One region of the Clostridioides sp. LIBA-6622 genome, then DNA from elsewhere that is predicted to be linked to it. Evidence: a T-box and tRNA genes for the amino acid it is inferred to sense, from the RefSeq annotation. Region 1 holds a T-box; the other regions hold tRNA genes.
The links. The T-box of region 1 lies ahead of leuS (leucine--tRNA ligase). A T-box ahead of a tRNA ligase gene usually reads a tRNA of that ligase, here a tRNA-Leu.
Positions count from the first base shown of each region.

Region 2: it encodes a tRNA-Leu, which carries the amino acid that the T-box ahead of leuS (leucine--tRNA ligase) is inferred to sense. The anticodon was not compared.
Region 3: it encodes a tRNA-Leu, which carries the amino acid that the T-box ahead of leuS (leucine--tRNA ligase) is inferred to sense. The anticodon was not compared.

Region 1 covers NZ_CP196998.1:2,891,010-2,893,295, forward strand. Annotated here, with positions in the region: gene leuS (leucine--tRNA ligase) at 1-908, opposite strand, end outside; T-box leader at 1,016-1,206, opposite strand; gene rsfS (ribosome silencing factor) at 1,259-1,609, opposite strand; gene yqeK (bis(5'-nucleosyl)-tetraphosphatase (symmetrical) YqeK) at 1,725-2,286, opposite strand, start outside.
Region 2 covers NZ_CP196998.1:1,753,828-1,756,113, reverse strand. Annotated here, with positions in the region: gene gcvPA (aminomethyl-transferring glycine dehydrogenase subunit GcvPA) at 1-33, opposite strand, end outside; glycine riboswitch at 243-348, opposite strand; gene ACTG47_RS08350 (VOC family protein) at 843-1,208, shown strand; tRNA gene ACTG47_RS08345 (tRNA-Leu) at 1,355-1,435, opposite strand; gene ACTG47_RS08340 (Na+/H+ antiporter NhaC family protein) at 1,545-2,286, opposite strand, start outside.
Region 3 covers NZ_CP196998.1:1,156,069-1,158,354, reverse strand. Annotated here, with positions in the region: gene polA (DNA polymerase I) at 1-788, opposite strand, end outside; tRNA gene ACTG47_RS05555 (tRNA-Leu) at 1,127-1,209, shown strand; gene ACTG47_RS05550 (MBOAT family O-acyltransferase) at 2,102-2,286, shown strand, end outside.

The DNA of each region.
Region 1 (2,286 bases):
TTTTCTACATCAGCAGCTGTTCTTTCTATTTCTGTCATTGTGTGCATTTTTTGAACAAAAGCTTCAACCTCTGCTTCATATTCAGTACCAGCAACTAATTCTTTAACTAACTCATGTTCTGGAGCAAGTACCATATAAGTAACTCCATAAGTTGTATCTGGTCTAGTTGTAAATACTGTCATAGACTTATCAGTTCCATCTATATCAAAAACTAAATCTGCTCCTGTACTCTTACCTATCCAGTTTCTTTGCATTATTTTAACCTTTTCTGGCCATCCATCTAATGTATCTAAATCATTAAGTAATTCTTCTGCAAATTCAGTAGTCTTAAAATACCATTGTTCCAAATCTTTCTTTAATACTGTTGCTTTACATCTTTCACATGCTCCTTGAACAACTTGCTCATTTGCAAGAACAGTCTCACAAGAAGGGCACCAGTTAACATAAGATTTTTTCTTATATGCAAGTCCATGTTCTAAAAACTTCAAAAATATCTCTTGAGTAAATCTATAGTATTCTGGAGTTGAAGTTGCTACTTCTTTATCCCAATCATAGCTAAGACCTAATAAATTTAATTGCTCTTTCATCTCTTCTATATTTTCCATTGTCCATTTGTGTGGATGTATTCCATGCTTTATAGCAGCATTTTCAGCTGGTAAACCAAAAGAATCCCATCCCATTGGATGAAGTACATTGTACCCTTCCATTTTTTTGAATCTTGCGACAACATCACCTATAGAATAGTTTCTAACATGACCCATGTGTATCTTTCCAGATGGATAAGGGAACATTTCTAATGTGTAATAATTAGGTTTTTCAGTTTGTGCTGTATCCATTTTATACTGATTATTGTCTTTCCAAATCTTTTGCCATTTCGATTCTACTTCTTTAAAATTATATACGCTCATATTTTGCCTCCTATTTTAGTTGTGTTCAACTATCTTATTTAATATTATTTACTTATAATTTCCAAATAATTCCTTGAAAATAAAAAATCCTCATCACTAAACTTGCGTTTAGGGACGAGGATAAATCTTCGCGGTACCACCCTAATTAGCCTACATTATATAGACTCTCTTAGATAGCTTTTAATCCAGCTACGGAAAATAGATTTCAATCTAGTAAGTTCAAAGTTATATAATATTAGTTCTCACCTGCCACTAACTCTCTGAAAAAATATAGTCTTTTACTGCTCTAGTCTATTCAATTTAATATAATTTTTGAAATTTTCTAATTATAATAACATATATTATCATGTTTATGCTAATGTGTCAATATCTATATAAGGTGCATCTTTCCATAATTTTTCCAAATTATAAAATCCTCTGTTTTCCTCATTAAATACATGAACCATTACATCTCCATAATCAAGAAGTACCCAAGTTTGAGTGCTTTGTCCTTCTTTTCCTCTTGGCTCTAGTCCTAGCTTTGTTAATTCATCTTCTACATTATCTGCAATAGCTTTTACCTGTCTCTGAGAAGATGCTGTAGTGATAATAAAGTAATCACACAAACTAGAAACTTTTCCTATATTTATTATAACTGTATCTTGACCCAGTTTATCTTCTATGGCATCATATGCTATTTTTGTCATTTGTTCCACTGTCATATAAAATTCCTCACTTTCCTAATTAAAATACACTTAGTTATTGTAACATATTAATACGATTTTGTAACATAGTCAACTTTAAATTTATTAATATATTTGCCTTTATGTCTATTTTTTATAATAACTTTTCTTTAATTAGATAGTTTCTTGCCATAACTGTTCTTGGATGTATCTCTTCGTTTTTATTAATAACAAACATTAAAGTATTATTAAAAGAAGTTAAAAGTGCTTCATCAAGTTTTCCTCCATATGCCAATTCTCTTAAGGTATCTACAACTGGAAATTTTCTTCCTTCTTCAATTAAATCAGCTATGTAAATTATTTTTTCTAAAAGAGACATATCTTCTCTTCCTGTTGTATGATATTTGATTGCATTTATAATATCTTCATCTTCTATCCCAAACTCATACTCACATATGTATGACCCAATTACACTATGAGATAGAGAGCGATTTCCATCCTCTATTGGGTCTAAGTATATTTCATACTTGTTTACATAATCTTCTACTTCTTTATTACTTAAATACTTTGCACAATCATGAATCATTCCTGCTAAACAAGCTTTTTCTTTGTCACACCCATAAATCTCACACAATTTTTCAGCACATTTTGCAACATTTTTTGAGTGGCTAAGCCTCCCCACTGGTAACATTTGATTTAGTCTCTGGTTAATATTC
Region 2 (2,286 bases), 1.1 Mb from region 1:
ATTATACAAAGGTACTCTTTTCAATTCATTCATATATAACCCTCCCCATAAATTTAGACCCACTATATTTAAGTAATTTTGATATTATGTCATATACTTTTTCATAAAAAAAAGATATATCAGCATAGAAAATAATCCTAGCCTATATATCCCTGTTTGTATACCTGAAAGATTTAATAATTTAATATTATTTTGCTTCTTCGGTGACTTATAGTGTACTAACCTAAGTCTCTCCAGAGTCCCATCAATTAGCGATATCTTTGCCTGAAAGTTTCTCTAAGAATTGGCATTTTCTTAAATTTCTTCTTCGGCGCCTTTTTATATAAAGGTCTCTCTCGCTAATCTCATTTGGAAATATTTATTTTCATTTTTATTGTATGAATATTTCGATTAAATGTCAACACATTATATTTATTTTTTTTTATGTATTAATTTTTTTGTTAAGTTTTTATTATCAATTATACTACTTTTATAATATTAACTTTTATACGTATATGTTATATATTAATGTAAAATAATATATTTATTTAATTTATTATTAGCATGTCATATAAAACACTAAAAGTAAAGTTATATTGTAATTTACTATATTATGTTAAAGATATATTTATACATACAATAGAATCGTTTGCAACTTTATCTTTGTGAAAAATAAGATTTTTTCTCATTAACAAATTTATATTTATACACACTTTTAAACAGCAAAAAAGCATTAAATATGCTTTCAGGTTATCGACATGGGACTGTCAATATCCTTTTTCAACTAGTTATGTTATAATACAAATAACATTTATTCAGATAATGTGAATGATAGTGTAATATAAAATACAGGAGGAATTTTAATGCTGGCAACGCATATATATTTTAACGGAAATTGTAAGGAGGCGATAGAGTTATATAAGAACACTCTATATGCTGATGTTAAAACACTCATTGAAGATTCCAATTCAAATCTTGTTGTTCATGCAGAACTGACAATTCATGATGAATTGCTCATACTAAATGATTTTGGCAATAGTGATGGAGTTTCAAGGTCTGGAGGATATCAGTTATGCCTCCAATTTGATAACGAAGATGAGCTAAAAAGAGCTTATTCAAACATGGAGTTTGAAAGTATTACAATTAACCCAATACAATCCACAGATTACAGTCCATGCACTGTAAGATTTGAAGATAGATTTGGTGTAAGGTGGGCATTTTGGGTATAGACAATTGTATATTACATGTATCTTCTAATTTGAAAACACTCAATGTGCTTTTATATTTGATTTATTTATCAAAAAATAAAAACGGGATAGCCCACTCCGAAAGCCAGCAACCCCAGTTTTTTTCAGCACAACTAAGTACTGTATAATGCGGATGAAGGGAGTCGAACCCCCACGCCAATGGCGCTAGATCCTAAGTCTAGTGCGTCTGCCAATTCCGCCACATCCGCTTATCACTCTTTTATTTTACTATATTTCGCTATTATTTTCAATAACTTTTTAATATTATCTAAAAACTAACAAAACAATGATAATAAAAGGTGAAATTTATTTATATCCTTATTCTGCAAGTTCTATCTCTGCTTCATCAACTCTCTTACCAATTATTTGAATACCAACAAACACAGCCACTATAGCCAATGGTAACACTATATATATTGGCAGTCCAAAGCCAGCTGGTATATATCCAAATACAATAGTGATTACTGCTGTAAATATAGCATATGGCATTTGAGTATTAACATGGTCTATATGATTACAGCCAGCTCCCATTGAAGAAAGTATTGTTGTATCTGAAATTGGAGAACAATGGTCTCCAAATATTGCACCTGTTAAAACTGCACTTGTACTTACTATTACATAAGACATATCAGGATTTAGTGAGTATGCTAGTGGTATTGCAAGTGGCATAAGTATACCCATTGTTCCATAAGCTGTTCCAGTAGCAAAAGATATTATTGCTCCTAAACCAAATATTAAACTTGGCAATAAGAATGGAGGTAATGAACCTGATAATAAGTGTATTAAAAACTTAGCTGTACCTAATTCTTTTATTACTGAACTTAATGACCATGCAAGTATTAATATTACACCAGTGATTACTAAGCTTTTCATTCCATCTATCCAAACATCAATTGCTTCTGACACTGTAAAAATCTTTTTAACTATAGCCATTATAATAGCAACTAAACTTGCAACAAGTGCAGATTGGAATAATGCTCTAGATGCATCAGATGCACTAAAAGCTTCTTTTATTGCCTCAAAAGAATATGGTGAATTTGTAAATAATTGTATTAAAGCT
Region 3 (2,286 bases), 1.7 Mb from region 1:
TAATCACCAAAAATCATACTGTCTAAATTTACTTCTATTGGTACATCTCTTATAATAGTTGCTAGTCTTTTACTTTGAATAGCAAGTTCTTTATTCTCTTCTATTTTCTTTTTTACACTACCTTTAAGTTTATCTGTATTCTCTATTAAGTTCTCTACACTAGAGAACTCTTTTATAAGCTTTATACCTGTTTTTTCACCTATTCCAGGTACTCCAGGTATATTATCTGACTTATCTCCCATAAGACCTTTTAAATCGATAAACTGTGTTGGAGTCATCTCGTACTTTTCAATAACAGAATTAAAGTTGTATTCTTCTACTTCCCCAACTCCTTTTTTTGTTATAAGGGTAGTTGTATTATCAGAAGCAAGTTGAATAGCATCTTTATCTCCAGTTACTATATATACCTTATATCCATTCTCTTCTGCTTTTTTAGAAACAGTACCTATAATATCATCTGCTTCATAACCATCTATTTCTAATCTATTTATTTTAAATTTATCTAAAAGGTCTTTTAATGGCTGTAATTGCTCTGCCAATTCATCTGGCATTCCCTTTCTTCCAGCCTTATATTCTTTATATTCTAAATGTCTAAATGTAGGTGCTTTCCTGTCAAAAGCTACACTTATATGTGTTGGTTCATATATATCAATCATTTTAAACAACATTGTCGTAAATCCATATATGGCATTGGTCTTTAAACCTTCTTTATTATTCATTTCTGGAAGAGCATAGAAAGCTCTATTTATTATTGAATTTCCATCTATTATAATTAATTTTTTTTCCAAATTATATCACTCCTAAAAATTATCTATTTTTCTAACATATATATTATATACCAATATACTGTTATTTAATATTCCCATAATAATAATAGTATATTAAAATTAAATATGTTGCAAACAATATATTTTTTTGCTATAATAATATACATGATATGCCCGAGTGGTTGAATTGGTAAATACAATGGGTTCAAAATCAACTGTGTTGATTCATAAGTTTTTGTAATAAAAGTCTAGTATTTATGATATTTTACAGTTTGATGAGTATTTTGTATTCAATATTCCTCTTGCATATTCTTGGAAAATCTGGTAGGATATACAAGTAGCTTGGATTTAAAATATAAGCCGCTGTGGCGGAACTGGCATACGCATACGACTCAAAATCGTACGGGAAACCATATGGGTTCGAGTCCCATCAGCGGCACCAATAAAAAAAAACTCTTTAGTATATACTAAAGAGTTTTTTTTATTGTAATATTTTTTCATCTTGAACTCCTAAAACATATCTAAACAAAGCAGGATTTTTTATGTATTTACTTAATAAATCCATACTTCTTATCATATTAATTTTTCCCCAATCTCTAAAACTTTTCCCTCTCTAAAAATATTTATAATCAATCATCATTATTCAGTATAACGATTCGATATTATTTTAAAGTATTTGTCATTTAAAACAAACTTGTAATAAAAGCATATCTGAAAGTATTCTGACTCCAATACTTAATAAAGAGTTCTTTTTATAATTATATATAAACAACATCTATCTTAATGGACTGTATAGAGCTACAACCACAGGCAAACACATATAGTTAAGCAATGTGTCCGTGATTTTTCTTTATTATTTTATTGTAATAGCTTTATTAATCCATTATAACATTATATCATTTAAAAAAATTATGTAAAAAGTCAAAATTTACATATATATTAATTAAACTTGTAAAAACATAGTTAAATTTGTACAATTAAGTACTTAAAACTTGAAAATACTTACTTTGCTATATATTTTAGATAAAGATATAATTTATTTAGTTAAGAAAAGAAGTGGTAAATATAAAATATAATTTAAAAATAACACTAAAATACATAAAAAGTTATAAAGCTAAATCTTTAGCAATTGCTCTGAGCATAATTCTTGCTACATCAACTTATTGTTGGTATTGCTACTCTCTCAATAAGTGCTCAGCAAGCAGCAGTAGTTAAATAGTATGGGTCTAAAATCAGAAATAAATCAAAACCTTACTCTTAATATATATATTATTAATTTTAGTTGTTTTATTTATTATTCATTTATTAAATAATAAAAAGATAAGGAGTCTAATATGATATTCAGTAGTTTAATATTTTTATTTTTATTCTTTCCAGTCACACTCATTTTCTATTACTTGGCAAATTCTAAGTATAAAAATGTCGTATTACTTCTAGCAAGTATTGCCTTCTATGCATGGGTAGAACCAAAATATATTTTTTTGATGATGCTATCAATAATAGTAAACTATATATTTGG